Nordella sp. HKS 07: one gene and its partner. The protein of the gene in region 1 interacts with the protein of each later gene in a pairwise test. Links are inferred from orthologs where the notes say so. Each region holds a gene or a part of one and is shown on either strand. Other genes may lie near its edges.

Region 1 (7,911 bases):
CATCGGTACGGCGCTCATGTTTTTCCTATCCGGTGTTCCAGGTGGTCTGTTGCCCGAAGGTATCGTGGCCGAAGTGAAAGGAAGCCCTGTTATTTTTGGAGTCTTCCTCGGCTACGTGGTTGGCGGGATTCAGGCGCTCGTCTGTGGTGTCGTGTTCGCGGCCTATGGATGGTCTTCTGGAAGATTGCCGGCAAAGGTTGCTCTCATGGCAGCGGTGCCACTCGCTTTGATCTTTAATTTCATCTTTTTTGGAATGACGCTTGGCGGCATCGTGTCGAGCATGATCATTCACGTCGTTCCAGCCTTCGCCGTCTGGTGGCTGGTCAAAGCCTATTGGCAGAAAGCAGAAGCATGAACGCGGCGTCCGACCGTCTCATTGGCCGCGACCAGCGTCCCGAGGACCAGCTCGACACACATCTGCGTCCGCAGATGCTCAAGGAATTCGTCGGCCAGTCGAAGGCGAAGCAGAATCTGCATGTCTTCATCGAGGCGGCGAAGGGGCGCAACGAGGCGCTCGACCATGTCCTCTTCGCGGGCCCGCCGGGTCTCGGCAAGACGACGCTGGCGCAGATCGTGGCGCGCGAGCTCGGCGTGAATTTCCGCGCCACGTCGGGACCCGTCATCGCCAAGGCGGGCGATCTCGCCGCACTCCTCACCAATCTCGAAGAGCGCGACGTGCTCTTCATCGACGAAATCCACCGGCTCAATCCGGCGGTCGAGGAAGTGCTCTATCCGGCGATGGAGGATTTCCAGCTCGACCTCATTATCGGCGAAGGGCCGGCGGCGCGCTCGGTGCGCATCGACCTGGCAAAATTCACGCTCATCGGGGCCACCACCCGCACCGGCCTTCTCACCACGCCGCTGCGCGACCGTTTCGGCATTCCGGTGCGGCTCGATTTCTACACCGAAGAGGAACTGCTCGACATCGTCCGGCGCGGCGCGCGCGTGCTGCAGGTGACCATGGTGGAAGAGGGAGCGCGTGAGATCGCGCGGCGCTCGCGCGGCACGCCGCGCATCGCCGGAAGGCTGCTGCGGCGGGTGCGCGATTTCGCTTCCGTCGCCGGGAGCGATACGATCGACGCCAAGGTCGCCGACAAGGCCTTGCGCAATCTCGAGGTCGATACGCGCGGGCTCGACGCGCTCGACCATCGCTATCTGTCCTGTATCGCCGTCAACTTCGGCGGCGGGCCGGTAGGGGTCGAAACCATTGCCGCTTCGCTTTCGGAAGCGCGCGATGCGATCGAGGAAGTGATCGAGCCGTTCCTCATCCAGCTGGGCTTCGTCAACCGGACGCCGCGCGGCCGTCTCTTGACGCCGCATGCCTTCCGGCATCTGGGGCTGCAGGTGCCGCAGCGGCCGGAGATCACACAAGGCATCCTGCCTCTGGAGAACGGCGATGACTGAGTGGCCGGATCTCGCCGGGCGTATCGAGGGGAACCGCCATGTGCTGGCGGTCCGTGTTTATTACGAGGACACGGACTTCTCGGGCGCCGTCTATCACGCCAATTACCTCAAATTCTGCGAGCGCGGCCGCTCCGACTGCCTGAGGCTCCTCGGCATCCACCATCACGAGATGCATTGGCATGAAACCCAGGGTCGTATGGGGTTCGTGGTACGCCGCATGGTCTGCGATTTCCTCAAGCCGGCCAGGATCGACGATCTGCTCGAAGTCGAAACGCGCTTCCGCGAGATGGGTGGTGCGCGCATGGAACTCAACCAGAAGGTGTTGCGTAGCGGCGAAACTCTATTTTCAGCCGATGTGACGGTGGCTCTGGTCGACGCGCAGGGGCGACCCAAGCGTTTCCCCAAGGACATGGCGGCAGCGCTCAAGACGATCTGACGCAAGCCCTTGTGTCCCAGGGAACCCTCTTTCGTAACCGTACCTTAACCATAGCTTGCTGTTCTCTGTTCCGCCCGATATGCGGTTCCAGCGGCAAAAAAGCCCGCAACGCCGCAGTTTGGACAGATTTAACCTTATCTACCTCGCTCGCTTCACCAGAAGCCTGGGCGGGGATGTGGATTCCGGCGGTGGGAAAGAAAGCAAAGCATGGAAGTTGACACTGTACAGAACGTGGCCCAAGGGGCGGGACAGCTTTCCCTCTGGCATCTGATCTGGAATGCGGGCTTTGTGGTCCAATTGGTGATGCTGGGCCTCGCCGCCGCATCGGTCTGGTCCTGGGCGATCATTTTCGAGAAGTTCTTCGTGTATCGCCGCACCCAGGGGCAGAGCGAACAGTTCGAGCAGAACTTCTGGTCCGGCCAGTCGCTCGAGGATCTCTATATGGCGCTCGGCTCGCGCAATAACAGCGGGCTCGCGGCCATTTTCATGGCGGCGATGCGCGAATGGAAAAGGAGCCAGGGAGCCGCCTCGCGGGCCGGCTTCCAGGGCGTCCAGAAGCGCATCGAGAAGGTGATGGACGTCCAGATCCAGAAGGAGATGGGCTATCTCGAATCCAGGCTTCTGTTCCTGGCGACGGTCGGATCGGCGGCGCCCTTCATCGGCCTCTTCGGCACCGTCTGGGGCATCATGACCAGCTTCCAGGCCATCGCCAATTCGCAGAACACCAATCTGGCAGTCGTCGCCCCGGGCATCGCCGAGGCGCTGATCGCGACCGCACTCGGCCTCCTTGCTGCCATACCGGCGACAATCTTCTACAATAAGTTTGCCGCCGACGCTGCTAAGATCGGGGCCAGACTGGAGAATTTCGCAGACGAATTTTCCGCGATCATCTCGCGGCAGCTGGACGAGCGGGTGTAGAAATGGGTGCTTCGGCAGGCGGAACAAGCGGTGGATATACGAGGCGCGGCAGCCGCCGGCGCTCGTCCTTCTCGGCTATCAGCGAAATCAACGTGACGCCGCTCGTCGACGTCATGCTGGTGCTGCTCATCGTGTTCATGGTCGCCGCCCCCCTGATGACGGTCGGCGTTCCGGTCGACCTGCCGCAGACCAAGGCCAAGCCGATGCAGGGCGACACCGAGCCGATCACCGTGTCGCTCGACGCCGCCGGCCAGGTGTTCCTGCAAGAGACGCCGATCGATCAGGAGACCCTGGTCGCGAAGCTCGAGGCGATTGCCAAGAACGGCTATGAGGAGCGCATCTTCGTGCGCGCCGACACCACTGTGAATTACGGCCTCGTGATGAAGGTCATGGGCGAGCTCAACGCCGCCGGCTTCAAGAAGATCGGTCTCGTCACATCGTCCGAGCCGACGGCACCCGAAAAGTCACAGAAGAAGGCGCAGAAATAGGGCATGCGGCGCAGCCTCACGATATCGCTTATGGCGCATGCGGCGATCCTCGCCGCCGCCTTCGTCGTGCTGCCCAATCCAGACGAGTTCAAGGTCACCGATCAGGACATGATCCCGGTCGACATCGTATCGATCAACGATGTCAGCACGCGCGTGGCCACTGTGAAGTCGGAAGAGAAGAAGCCGGTCGAGAAGCCGGCGCCGAAGCCAGCCGAAGTGATGAAGCCCGTGCAACCGGCGCCTGAAGTCGCTCCGGAAGTCAAGACTGCGGTGAAGGAGGCCTCGGCCCCGCCGGAGCCCAAGCCGCCCGAGCCTAAGGAAAAGCCGAAGCCCGAAGCCAAGCCGGAGCCGGCGCCCAAGCCCGAGGAGATGGCGGAACTTCTGAAGAAGATCGAAGAGAAGCCGGAAGAGAAAAAGCCCGAGCAGAAGCAGGCCGAGGCGAAGCCGGAAAAGAAGCCGGCCGAGAAGCCGCCGGAGAAGAAGCCCGAGAAGAAACTGAAGCCGAAGAAAGAATTCAATCCGGACGATATCGCGGCCTTCCTCAACAAGACCGACGACAAGCGCACCGCACCACAAAAACCGCAGACCGAGACCGGCACGCCGAACCAGGGCGATTTCAACGTATCGGGCGCTGACGCTGACATGTCGGCGACGATCGCCGATGCTATTCAGCAGCGGCTCATTCAGTGCTGGACTGTTCCGCCGGGCGCGCGGGAAGCCCAGATCAGCGTGAAGGTCCGCTTCTCCCTCAATTCGGACGGCACCGTCTCCGGCCTGCCGCAGGTTCTGAACAGCAGCTCAGACCCGCTGTTTTCGACAACCGCGCAATCGGCGCTGTCCGCGGTAATGAACTGCCAACCTTATGACAACCTGCCGCAGGATAGATATGACCTGTGGCGGGACAACACTGTCAATTTCAATCCCAATATGATGTTTCCAAGCTGAGAAATCGAGGCGACATGGCGCAGAGATTTGATATTGCGGCGAAGACCGCCGCAATCATCGCAACCTTGCTGATCACTTTGGTGCTGGCCCCGGCCGCGCGGGCGGTCGAGATCGACGTCAACAAGGGCCAGATCGATCCCCTGCCGATCGCCATCACCGCCTTTGTCGGTGCCTCGCAGGAGGCCGCCCAGTCCGGCGCCGACATTGCCGGCGTCATCGCCAATAATCTCGGCCGGTCGGGCTATTTCCGGCCGTTGCCGCCCGAGTCCTTCATCGAGCAGATCAGCAATTTCGATCAGGAGCCGCGCTTCGGCGACTGGCGCCAGATCCAGGCCAAGGCGCTGGTGACCGGCCAGACTATCATGGAGGGCGGCCGCCTCAAGGCGCAGTTCATCCTGTGGGACACGGGCTCGCAGCAGAAGCTCGCCGGTTTCGAATTCACCACTTCGCCCAAGAACTGGCGCCGGCTCGGCCATCTGATCTCCGACAAGATCTATCAGACGATGACCGGCGTGCCCGGCTATTTCGACACGCGCATCGTCTTCGTTGCGGAGACCGGGCCTAAGGACAAGCGAATCAAGAAACTCTCGATCATGGATCAGGACGGCTTCAATGTGCGCGCCATTTCTGATGGCAAGCAGATCGTGCTGACGCCGCGCTTCTCGCCGAATTCGCTCGAGATCACCTATATGGCGTTCGGCTCGGGGACGCCGCGTGTCTATCTCTACAATATCGAGACGGGGCAGCGCGAGATCGTCGGCGAGTTTCCCAATATGAGCTTCGCGCCGCGCTTCTCGCCCGATGGCCAGCGGGTCATCATGAGCCTGCAGGATGGCGGCAACTCCAACATCTTCGTTCTGGATCTGCGCTCGCGCCAGATGCAGCAGCTCACCAATGTGCCGGCGATCAATACGGCACCTTCGTTTTCGCCCGACGGCAGCCAGATCGTGTTCGAATCTGACCGCGAAGGCACGCAGCAGGTCTATATCATGAATGCGGACGGTTCGAACCAGCGCCGCATCTCCTTCGGTTCGGGCCGCTATGCGACTCCGGTGTGGTCGCCCGACGGCAGATACATCGCCTTTACCAAGCAGGGCGGCGGGCGCTTCGCCATCGGCGTCATGGGGCCGGACGGTAATGGTGAGAGATTGTTAACCGAAGGTTTTCATAATGAAGGTCCGACATGGGCACCGAACAGTCGCGTGATCATGTTCTTCCGCGACGAGCCGGGGGAGAATGGTGGCCCGAGGCTCTATTCGGTCGACGTTTCGGGCTACAACGAACAGCTCGTCAAGACGCCAAGCTTCGCGTCGGATCCGGCGTGGTCGCCTTTGTTGAATTAATTCGCCTGCGGACGAAGTCTGCCAGGAATTCGGGAATTAAGTTGGTTTCGGGCTAGGGGGCCTGATCCGCTTGCGGGGTCGCCGGGAGCGGGCGCCAGCGGCTTAAAGGAGTGGGAAAGTCATGTTGCGTATGAGTGCGGGGTTCAAGGCCGTCGCCTTGTGTTTCTGTTTCCTGGCCCTTGCGGCCTGTTCCAAGAAGAACACGCCCGATCTCGAGGCCAGTAACGGCCTCGGCCAAGCGGCGCTGCCGGGCTCGGAAGGTCAGTTCAAGACCGAAGTCGGCGACACCGTCTTCTTCCTCGTCGACCAGTCGACGCTGACCCCGGAAGGCCAGGAGACCCTGCGCCGTCAAGCCGCGTGGCTCAAGCAGTACTCCGATGTGATGGTGCAGGTCGAAGGCCATGCCGACGAGCGCGGTACGCGCGAATACAACATCTCGTTGTCGGCGCGGCGCGCCACCGCAACACGCGAGTTCCTCATGGCCCAGGGTATCGAGGCGAGCCGCATCTCCTCCATCGCCTATGGCAAGGAGCGTCCGGCGGCGCTGTGCGATGCCGAGCAGTGCTGGTCGCAGAACCGCCGCACCGTCACCGTCATCACCTCCGGCGCCAAGACGAGCTAGGCTCGCCGAGCATCCGACAAGCTACCAAGTGATTTGAGCGAGCGCGGTTTCCGCGCTCGTTTTCTTTTATCGGTTGACTTGTCTCTCTTTTTTCCTAGGTAATTTCGCGGGTGCGGCAATATTGGCCACAGAATCGCCGCGCTGTTACGGTCATAAGCCCCACTGACGGGTGCTTACGGCGCATGCCGGGAAGGGAAAATTAACCCTAAATGAGCACTGTAAGGTAGCAATTTGGTCCTGTGGTGGGTGAGCGGCCCGGATGAGAGGCCGCAATGCACAGGGCGGGACATAGGAGTGGGATATCATGTTGCGTCGTTTGGCGAATTTCAAGATCGCTTTGATTTGCGCCGTTTTTTTGGCTTTGGCCGCGTGCTCGAAGAAGAATCAACCGAACCTGGAAGGCGATGGCGCCGGAACGGCGGTCCCGGGTTCCGAAAAGGACTTCGCCATTAATGTCGGCGACCGAATCTACTTCATCGTCGATACCTCGACGCTGACGCCGGAAGCCCAGGAGACGCTGCGCCGCCAGTCGGCCTGGCTCAAGCAGTATCCGAATGTCACCGTGCAGGTCGAAGGCCATGCCGACGAGCGTGGCACACGCGAATACAACATCTCGCTGTCGGCGCGCCGCGCCACCGCCACCCGCGAGTTCCTGATCGCCCAGGGCGTCCAGGGCAACCGCATCTCCTCGATCGCTTATGGCAAGGAGCGGCCAGTGGCCTTGTGCGACGCCGAACAATGCTATTCCCAGAATCGCCGCGCGGTGACCGTGATCACGGGCGGCGCGGTTTCGGGCTGAGTTGACGGTCCGGGACCTGTTGCCATGAGGCCACAGGTCCCGGATGATTTCCCTTCCCCCCTTATAAAGCCTCATTTTCACCGCCTTTAGAGACCAAGCCCAATAATGGGGTGCTGGGGACGGCTCGGCACAGCAGCGGTTACGCGATGAAGACATTGTTGAAGGTCACCCTTCCTGCAGCCCTCCTGATGGCCATGGCCGTCGGTGGCGCCCCCCTTGCTTCCGCCCAATCGGACGGCGAGCTGGCCGACCGCGTCGGCCGGATGGAAGATCAGTTGCAGCAGTTGATGGGACAGGTCGAGCAACTGACCTTCGAGGTCAGGCGCCTCCAGGGTCAGCGCAAATCGGGCGATCTCGGCGAGCAGCCGGCACAGGCTCAGCCGCGCAAGCGCCAACTGGCCGTCCAGGATCACAGCCTCGACAGTCAGGGCGTCGAACAGGTCGGCGACACGGAATATACCCAGCAGCCGCTGCAGACGATCGGCGACGATCTCCCGGAGGGCCAGACGCAGAAGGCGCCCGGCCCCAAGATCCTCGGCACGATTCCCAGCACGTCCTATCAGCAGGGCAATAACGGCTATCAGACGGATGCCAACAGCGAGTTCCAAGGTCAGGTGCTCGTGCCTCCGGGCGGCGGCACTGAAGGCCAGGTGCTCGTACCGCCGGCCAGCGTCGAAAATGGCGGCGGCCAAGTTCTGGTTCCCCCGGCCCATGGCGACGGCGGCAATGATCTCGTGCCCGAAAAGGTCGAGACGGTGGCGCTCGGCGCTGCGGCCTCGGCCGATCCCGAAGTCATTTATGAGCGCTCCTATGAGAGCCTGTTGCGGCGCCAGTTCGGCGACGCCGAAGTCGGTTTCCGCGGCTTTCTCGAGCAGCATCGCGACCACAGCCTTGCCGGCAACGCACAATATTGGCTGGGCGAGACCTATTATGTGCAGGGCGATTACAAGCAGGCG
Region 2 (7,181 bases), 4.6 Mb from region 1 along the record:
GGCCTTGTCGCGCCTGGCCAGCTGGCCCTCATCTTCCACGGACTCGGCGACGTCGATGATGCCGCGCAAAGCGAGCAGACTCTCGATCTGTGGCGGAGCGCCGCCCAAACGTTCGCGCAATTTTTCCGCCAGGGCAACGACTTGCTCGAGCGCCGCCTCGTTGACCGCGAGCTTCTGTTCGGCACCGCCGCGGTCCGAGGTAAAGCTGATTTGGACATTGCCGCGCTTCAGATGCTTCTGGGCGATCTCGCGCACCGGGAGATCGAGCGTCTCGAAGCCGGGCGGCATGCGGCAACGTATGTCGAGCCCCTTGCCATTGACGCTCTTGATATCCCATTGCCAGTGCAAGCCATCGAGTGCCGCCGAAGCGCGTGCGTAACCTGTCATGCTCGACAGCGACATAGACCCCATCCCCGAATCAAAACTGCGGCGACTTTACCGCCTGACCTGCAATGAGGGATACCGCTTTTCCGGCCAGATCACGATGAGTTTGGATTGAAGCAATCCCAACTCATAAACGTGATCGATCCCTATATGTTAGCGCGGGATCATTGCGAAAAACCGATGCCCACTTTTTCGCATCCCGCGCTACCCGGTTAAGGCATCTGGGGCTTCGGCGCCGGTATCGGAATGAGGCCCTTGGCGCCCCTGATCACGCTGCCGGGCTTCAGATTTAACGTGGCGTCCGCCACCGTGGTCGGAGCCTCGGCAGGTGCGGTGGGCGCCTCCTCGATGAGCCTCTCAGGCTTGGGCCGCGGCAACGGCACGGCAGCGGCCCCCTGCTCGGGAGCCTGGCTGGCGGTATCCGTCGGAGTGGCGGGGGCGGCGGCCTCGACATCGGTCTCCGGCTCCGGCGCCTGGTTGTCGGCGCCTTGCTGATCTGACGTCTGGATGTCATCGCCCGTGGGCAGGCTCGGCTTTGGTGTCTGCTGCTCCACGGGGGCCGCCTCCGGCCCGGGTTGCGCTACCGCTGCGGTTTCCGCAGGCACCGCCGCGGGCTCGCCCGGTTCCTGCGTCTCGTCCATGACCGGCGCTTCCTCGCCGCCCTGGTTGCGCTTCTTCTCGATCTCGCGCCATTTCTTCACATTGGCGCGGTGCTCTTCCAGCGTTTCGGCGAAGGCATGACCGCCGGAGCCGTCGGCGACGAAATAGAGATCCTTGGTCTTGGCTGGCGAAAGTGCCGCCTGCAGCGAGGCGCGGCCGGGATTTGCGATCGGCCCCGGCGGCAAGCCGTTGATGCGATAGGTGTTGTACGGCGTGGCCTCGGCGATGTCTTTCTTGGTCAAAGACCGGTCGAACTTGGTCTTGCCGCCGGTGATGCCGTAGATGATCGTGGGGTCGGACTGAAGCCGCATGCCCAGCCGCAGCCTGTTGGCGAAGACGGAGGCGACGCGCGACCGCTCTTCAGGCTGGCCCGTTTCTTTCTCGATGATGGAGGCGAGGACTATGGCCTCGGCCGGCGTTTTCACCGGGGTATCCTCGGCGCGCTGAGGCCAGAGTTCATCGACAAGCTTCTGATGCGCCTGCATCATGCCCTTGACGATATTGTCACGCGTCTCGCCGCGCTGGAACACATACGTATCGGGCATCAGCTGCCCCTCGCCCGGGGTGAGCGTAATATCGCCGAGAAGGACCTCGTTGCCGCGCAAACGGTCGAGCGTCTGCGCCGTCGTCCAGCCTTCCGGAATGGTGACCTTGTAGACGATGAACTTGCCGGATGTGATGAGCTTCATGGCATCGCGCATGCTCATCGCCTGCTTGAACTGGTATTCGCCGGGCTTCAGATGAGCGCCGGCGCCCGTCAGTCGCGAAAGCTTTGCGGCAGCGGCGAAGATATTGGCATCGGAGATGACGCCCGCCTTCTCCAGCTCCGCCGCGATATCGAAGATGCCGCTGCCGCGCTCAATCTGGAAAACGGTATCGGCGGCGAGTGGGCCCGGCTGGGTGAATTTCATGTAGCCGTAAAGGGCGGCCGCGAAAGCCACCAGGGCGACGCCCCCGGCCAGGAGTATCAGGGAATAGAATACCCGCCGGAGCGCTGACCGACGCCGACGGCGCGGTGGCACTACGACGCTGTATCTCTGCCTGCGCTGGTCGGGCACCATAGGCCTCCATTAGAGCCCTCGGGTTCGGATCGAAGCGACAGGCCTCGATCAGAACACGAACAAAGGCTCGTCAGCGAATCATCTGGAGCGCTTCCTTGTCGCCGAAGTCGCACAACTTCAGCGGGAAGCGCTCGAGAGACTCAGACTCGCCTCATGATCAAAGACGCGTTCGTCCCACCGAAACCAAATGAATTGGACAGAACTGTGTTGATCTCCTTATTTCGCGCTTTCAGGGGAACCAGATCGATTTCTGTCTCGATCGAGGGATTCTCCAGATTGAGAGTCGGCGGGCAGATATTATCCCTGAGCGACAGCAGCGAGAAGATGGCTTCGACGGCCCCTGCCGCCCCCAGCAGATGCCCGGTGGACGACTTGGTCGAGGACATGGCCAGGCCATTGAACCGGTTGCCCATCAGCCGTTCAACGGCCCTGAGCTCGATCTCATCACCCAGGGGCGTCGAGGTGCCGTGGGCATTGATATAGTCGATCTCATAGGCGGAAATGCCGGCCCGCTTCAGGGCCGCCTGCATGCAACGATAGGCGCCGTCGCCGTCCTCAGACGGAGCCGTGATGTGATAGGCATCGCCCGACATGCCGTAGCCGATGATTTCGGCGTAAATCTTGGCGCCTCGCGCCTTGGCGTGCTCCAGCTCCTCGAGGACAAGGATCCCCGCACCCTCGCCCATGACGAAACCGTCACGGTCCCTGTCATAGGGACGCGAGCCCTTTTCCGGCGCGTCATTGAATTTCGTGGCCAGGGCCTTGCAGGCGATGAAGCCGGCGATCCCCAAACGCGAAATGGCGGCCTCGGTGCCGCCCGCCACCATGACGTCGGCGTCGCCGAGCGCGATCATGCGGCTCGCGTCGCCGATCGCATGCGAGCCCGTCGCGCAGGCGGTGACGACGGCGTGATTTGGCCCCTTGAATCCGAATTCGATCGACACCACGCCGGAAGCGAGATTGATCAACGAGCCCGGAATAAAGAACGGGCTGACGCGGCGCGGCCCCTTCTCATTGAGGAGCAATGTGGTCGCCTCGATCGAGGGCAAGCCGCCAATGCCCGAGCCGATGAGGACGCCGGTCGCAAATTTCTCGTCCTCGGTCTTGGGTTCCCAGCCCGAATCCTTCACCGCCTGCTTGGCGGCGGCCAGCGCATAGATGATAAACGTGTCGTAGCGACGCTGGTCCTTATGCTCGACCCACTGGTTCGCATCGAAAGTGCCGTCGGTGCCGTCACCGCTCTTCACTTCGCAGGCGATGCGGCAGGCCATGTCGGACGTGTCGAATTTGGTGATCGGGCCGGCGCCGCTCTTGCCGGCGGTCAGCCTGGACCAGGTCTCTTCGATACCTGTCGCAAGCGGCGAAACGATACCCAGCCCCGTAACAACCACCCTGCGCATCAAAACTCCTCTCTATATATGACAACGCGGCGGCAAGACTTTCGGTCTCTTGCCTCCGCGCTGCAATCCATGGCTCTCCCCGCGGGGAGGTAACCCGCAACCGTCAAGCGGCGCTCTTTTCAATGAACTTAACCGCGTCGCCGACGGTCTGGATGGTCTCGGCGGCGTCATCGGGGATCTCGATGCCGAACTCTTCTTCGAAGGCCATGACGAGCTCGACCGTATCGAGGCTGTCGGCGCCGAGATCGTCGATAAAGCTGGCTTCGGGATTCACCTTCTCGGCGTCTACGCCCAGGTGCTCGACCACGATCTTCTTCACCCGCTCCGCAACATCACTCATGTTCAATCGTCCTCGTCAGTAGTTTAAGTTATTTTCCGTTCTACGATCGGACATACGTCCCCCTCGTGTCCCGGGCTTCCTAACACAGATTCCGCAAGCCATAAAAGGGGCAAGTCCACCCCTTTGATTTGGCCCGAAAAACCCGTCTAGAAGTTTCGCTGCATGGGTATCGGGCGGCCGGAATGCCGGCCGGCAAATTCAAGCCCGACGCCCCGTTCAGATCATCGCCATTCCACCGTTCACATGCAGCGTCTGGCCGGTAATATAGGCGGCTTCGGTGCTGGCAAGATAGAGCGCGGCGGCGGCCACGTCATCGGAGGATCCGAGCCTTCCGGCCGGAACCTTGGCGATGATCGCCTCTTTCTGCTTGTCGTTGAGCGCGTCCGTCATCGGCGTCGCGATGAAGCCGGGCGCTATGCAGTTCACCGTCACATTGCGGCTCGCCAGTTCCTGGGCGAGCGCCTTGGTCATGCCGATCATGCCCGCCTTGGAGGCGGCATAGTTGGCCTGACCGGCATTGCCGGTGACGCCGACCACTGAGGTGATGCCGATGATGCGGCCATAGCGGCGCTTCATCATGCCCCGCATCGCCGCACGCGAAAGGCGGAACGATGCGGTGAGATTGACGTCCAGAACCTGGGCCCAGTCGTCGTCCTTCATGCGCATCGCCAGACCGTCACGGGTGATTCCGGCATTATTGACCAGGATATCGAGCGAGCCCATGGCCGCTTCGGCGGCGGGAACAAGTTTCTCGACCTCCTCGGCATTGCCGAGATTGCAGACGACGACATGCGCGCGCTCGCCGAGTTCCGCCTTGAGCGCGTCGAGCACGTCGGCGCGGGTGCCCGAAATGGCGACAGTGGCGCCCTGCTTATGGAGGGCTCGGGCGATGGCGGCGCCGATGCCGCCGGTGGCGCCCGTGACGAGCGCCGTCTTTCCCGTAAGATCGAACATGTTTCTATCCCTGTTTGAGCTGCGCCACGTTCTGGGCGATATCGTCAGGCGTGCCGAGCGACAATCCCTGGGCGTCAGGCGCCGTCCTTTTCACGAGTCCCGACAAGACTTTACCCGCGCCTGCTTCACAAAAGAGTTTAACGCCCGCTGCGGCCATCGCCGCCATGCTCTCGCGCCAGCGGACGGTGCCCGTGACCTGCGCCACCAGAGCCTTCCTGATCTCGGCGGCATCGGTCAAAGGCCGGGCCAGCACATTGGAATAGACAGGCACGAGGGGCGGGCGCATCGGCGTATCGGTCAGCGCCTTGGCCATCGCCTCGGCGGCGGGCTGCATCAACGCGCAATGGAACGGCGCGCTCACCTGCAGCATCACGGCGCGCTTGGCGCCCTTCTCCTTGGCCAGCATCACGGCCCGCTCGACGGCAGCCTTGTGGCCCGACACCACGACTTGGCCCGGCGCGTTGTCATTGGCGGCCTGGCAGATCTCGTTTTGGGCGGCCGCCTCGGCGACCGCCACGGCATCCGGATAATCGAGGCCCAGAAGGGCGGCCATGGCGCCGGTTCCGACCGGGGTCGCCGCCTGCATGGCGGTGCCACGCAGCTTGAGGAGACGCGCCGCGTCGGCGAGCGAGAAAGTGCTGGCGGCGGCGAGGGCCGAATATTCCCCCAGCGAATGGCCGGCGACGAATTTGGCGGCATCCTGCAGCCTTACGCCATGCTGGGCTTCCAACACGCGGATGACCGCCAAGCTCACCGCCATCAAGGCCGGCTGGGCATTTTCGGTCAGCGTAAGTTCGGCTTCAGGGCCTTCCCACATCAATTTCGACAGGTTCTGGCCCAGCGCCTCATCGACTTCGGCAAAGACGGCGCGGGCGGCAGGTGAAGCGTCGGCGAGCGCCTTGCCCATGCCCACGGCCTGGCTGCCTTGTCCCGGAAATATGAAAGCGAGGCTCATACAGTACCTTTAGCGATTCAGTCGAGGGGGCACGAAGCATGCGGATGGCGGGGGAGTCAAGCGCGGGCTTTCGACAGCCATTGACCGTCGGCAGGGCCTGACAATAAGGAGAAGCATGCTTACACACGCTGATCTCGAGCGCGCCCAGAGCATCGTCTATGCGGCGATGCCCCCCACGCCGCAATATGCCTGGCCCCTTCTCGCTGCGGCAACCCAATGCGAATGCTGGGTCAAGCATGAGAACCACACGCCGGTCGGCGCCTTCAAGGTCAGGGGCGGCCTCGTCCATATGCGCCTGCGCAGGGAACGCGGCGAGACAAATGGCGTCATCACCGCGACGCGCGGCAATCACGGCCAGTCCATCCCCTTCGCCGCCGGGCGCGAAGGCATTGCGTCGACAGTGGTGGTGCCCAAGGGCAATTCGCTCGAGAAGAACGAGGCGATGCGGGCCTTGGGCTGCTCCTTGATCGAGGCGGGCTCGGATTTCGACGAGGCACGCGAGACCGCCATGCGCCTCGCCCGGGAACAGGGCCTCGACATGGTGGCCTCCTTCCATCCCGAACTGGTGATGGGTGTGGCCACCTATGCGCATGAACTCTTCAACGGCGCCGGCGCGCTCGACGCCGTCTATGTGCCGATCGGGCTCGGCTCCGGCATCTGCGCCGTTATCGCCATCCGCGATCTGCTTGGCCTCCGGACGAAGGTCATCGGGGTCGTGGCCGAGAGGGCCAATGCCTATAAGCTCTCTGTCGCGGAGCGCCGCGCCGTTCCGACCAATTCGGCCCTCTCCTTCGCCGACGGCATGGCCGTGCGCGTGCCCAACGCAGACGCGGTCGCGATCATAGCAAAGGGCGCCGACCGCATCGTCGAGGTCAGCGAGGACGAGATCGCGGACGCCATGCGCCTCTATTATCGCGCCACCCACAATGTCGCCGAAGGTGCCGGGGCCGCCGCTCTGGCGGCGCTCGTGAAGGAACAGGCGCAGATGAAGGGCCAGCGCGTCGGGCTCATCCTGTCGGGCGGCAATATCGACAGCAGCAAATTCGCGCAGGTGCTGCAGGGTCGGACTCCCCTGCCCTAGCTTGAAGTCTCCTGATATTCGTGCAACAAGACCACCGATGAAATCTGAGAATGGCCAGCTTCGAATGCGCGAGCCCTTGCCGGGTACCACCGGCGGAGGCTGTTGAGCGCGCGCTGATTTCCTGAAGAGAGACCGCGTTTCCTCGAGCCCTCCCGCCAGCCCGGTGAGGGTTTTTCATTTCCGGAAACCCGTAATTCCTCCCTTTCAGATGAGACGCGCTATGACCACGACTTCAAATCCCTGCCTGTTCTGCCGCATCGCGCGGCGCGAATGCCCTGCCCATATCGTCTATGAAGACGACTATCTGGTCGCCTTCCTCGATACCGGCCCAATCCGGCCGGGCCAT

What was found.
Region 2: the proteins of ybgC (region 1) and G5V57_RS24880 interact in binary tests that used the Escherichia coli proteins (3 or more experiments, as listed by UniProt). The link is inferred for Nordella sp. HKS 07 from one-to-one orthologs.

The regions. Positions count from the first base shown.
Region 1 is NZ_CP049258.1:701,739-709,649, reverse strand. Bases 119-3,118 are described here. They hold ybgC (tol-pal system-associated acyl-CoA thioesterase), read left to right. Parts: upstream 119-1,396; coding sequence 1,397-1,840; downstream 1,841-3,118. Other genes in these bases: tolR (protein TolR), read left to right, coding at 2,761-3,118; tolQ (protein TolQ), read left to right, coding at 2,048-2,758; ruvB (Holliday junction branch migration DNA helicase RuvB), read left to right, coding at 352-1,404; G5V57_RS03385 (hypothetical protein), read left to right, coding at 119-355. Outside these bases: more of G5V57_RS03385, read left to right, coding at 1-118; more of tolR, read left to right, coding at 3,119-3,246; G5V57_RS03360 (energy transducer TonB), read left to right, coding at 3,250-4,191; Tol-Pal system beta propeller repeat protein TolB, read left to right, coding at 4,206-5,534; peptidoglycan-associated lipoprotein Pal, read left to right, coding at 5,656-6,156; peptidoglycan-associated lipoprotein Pal, read left to right, coding at 6,461-6,955; tol-pal system protein YbgF, read left to right, coding at 7,102-7,911.
Region 2 is NZ_CP049258.1:5,284,986-5,292,166, reverse strand. What follows is about bases 2,228-5,216. They hold G5V57_RS24880 (acyl carrier protein), read right to left. Parts: upstream 3,846-5,216; coding sequence 3,609-3,845; downstream 2,228-3,608. Other genes in these bases: fabD (ACP S-malonyltransferase), read right to left, coding at 4,804-5,216; fabG (3-oxoacyl-[acyl-carrier-protein] reductase), read right to left, coding at 4,062-4,799; fabF (beta-ketoacyl-ACP synthase II), read right to left, coding at 2,246-3,505. Outside these bases: G5V57_RS24895 (YicC/YloC family endoribonuclease), read right to left, coding at 1-402; endolytic transglycosylase MltG, read right to left, coding at 597-1,985; more of fabD, read right to left, coding at 5,217-5,754; G5V57_RS24865 (threonine dehydratase), read left to right, coding at 5,870-6,835; G5V57_RS24860 (HIT family protein), read left to right, coding at 7,056-7,181. UniProt on the Escherichia coli protein: Carrier of the growing fatty acid chain in fatty acid biosynthesis.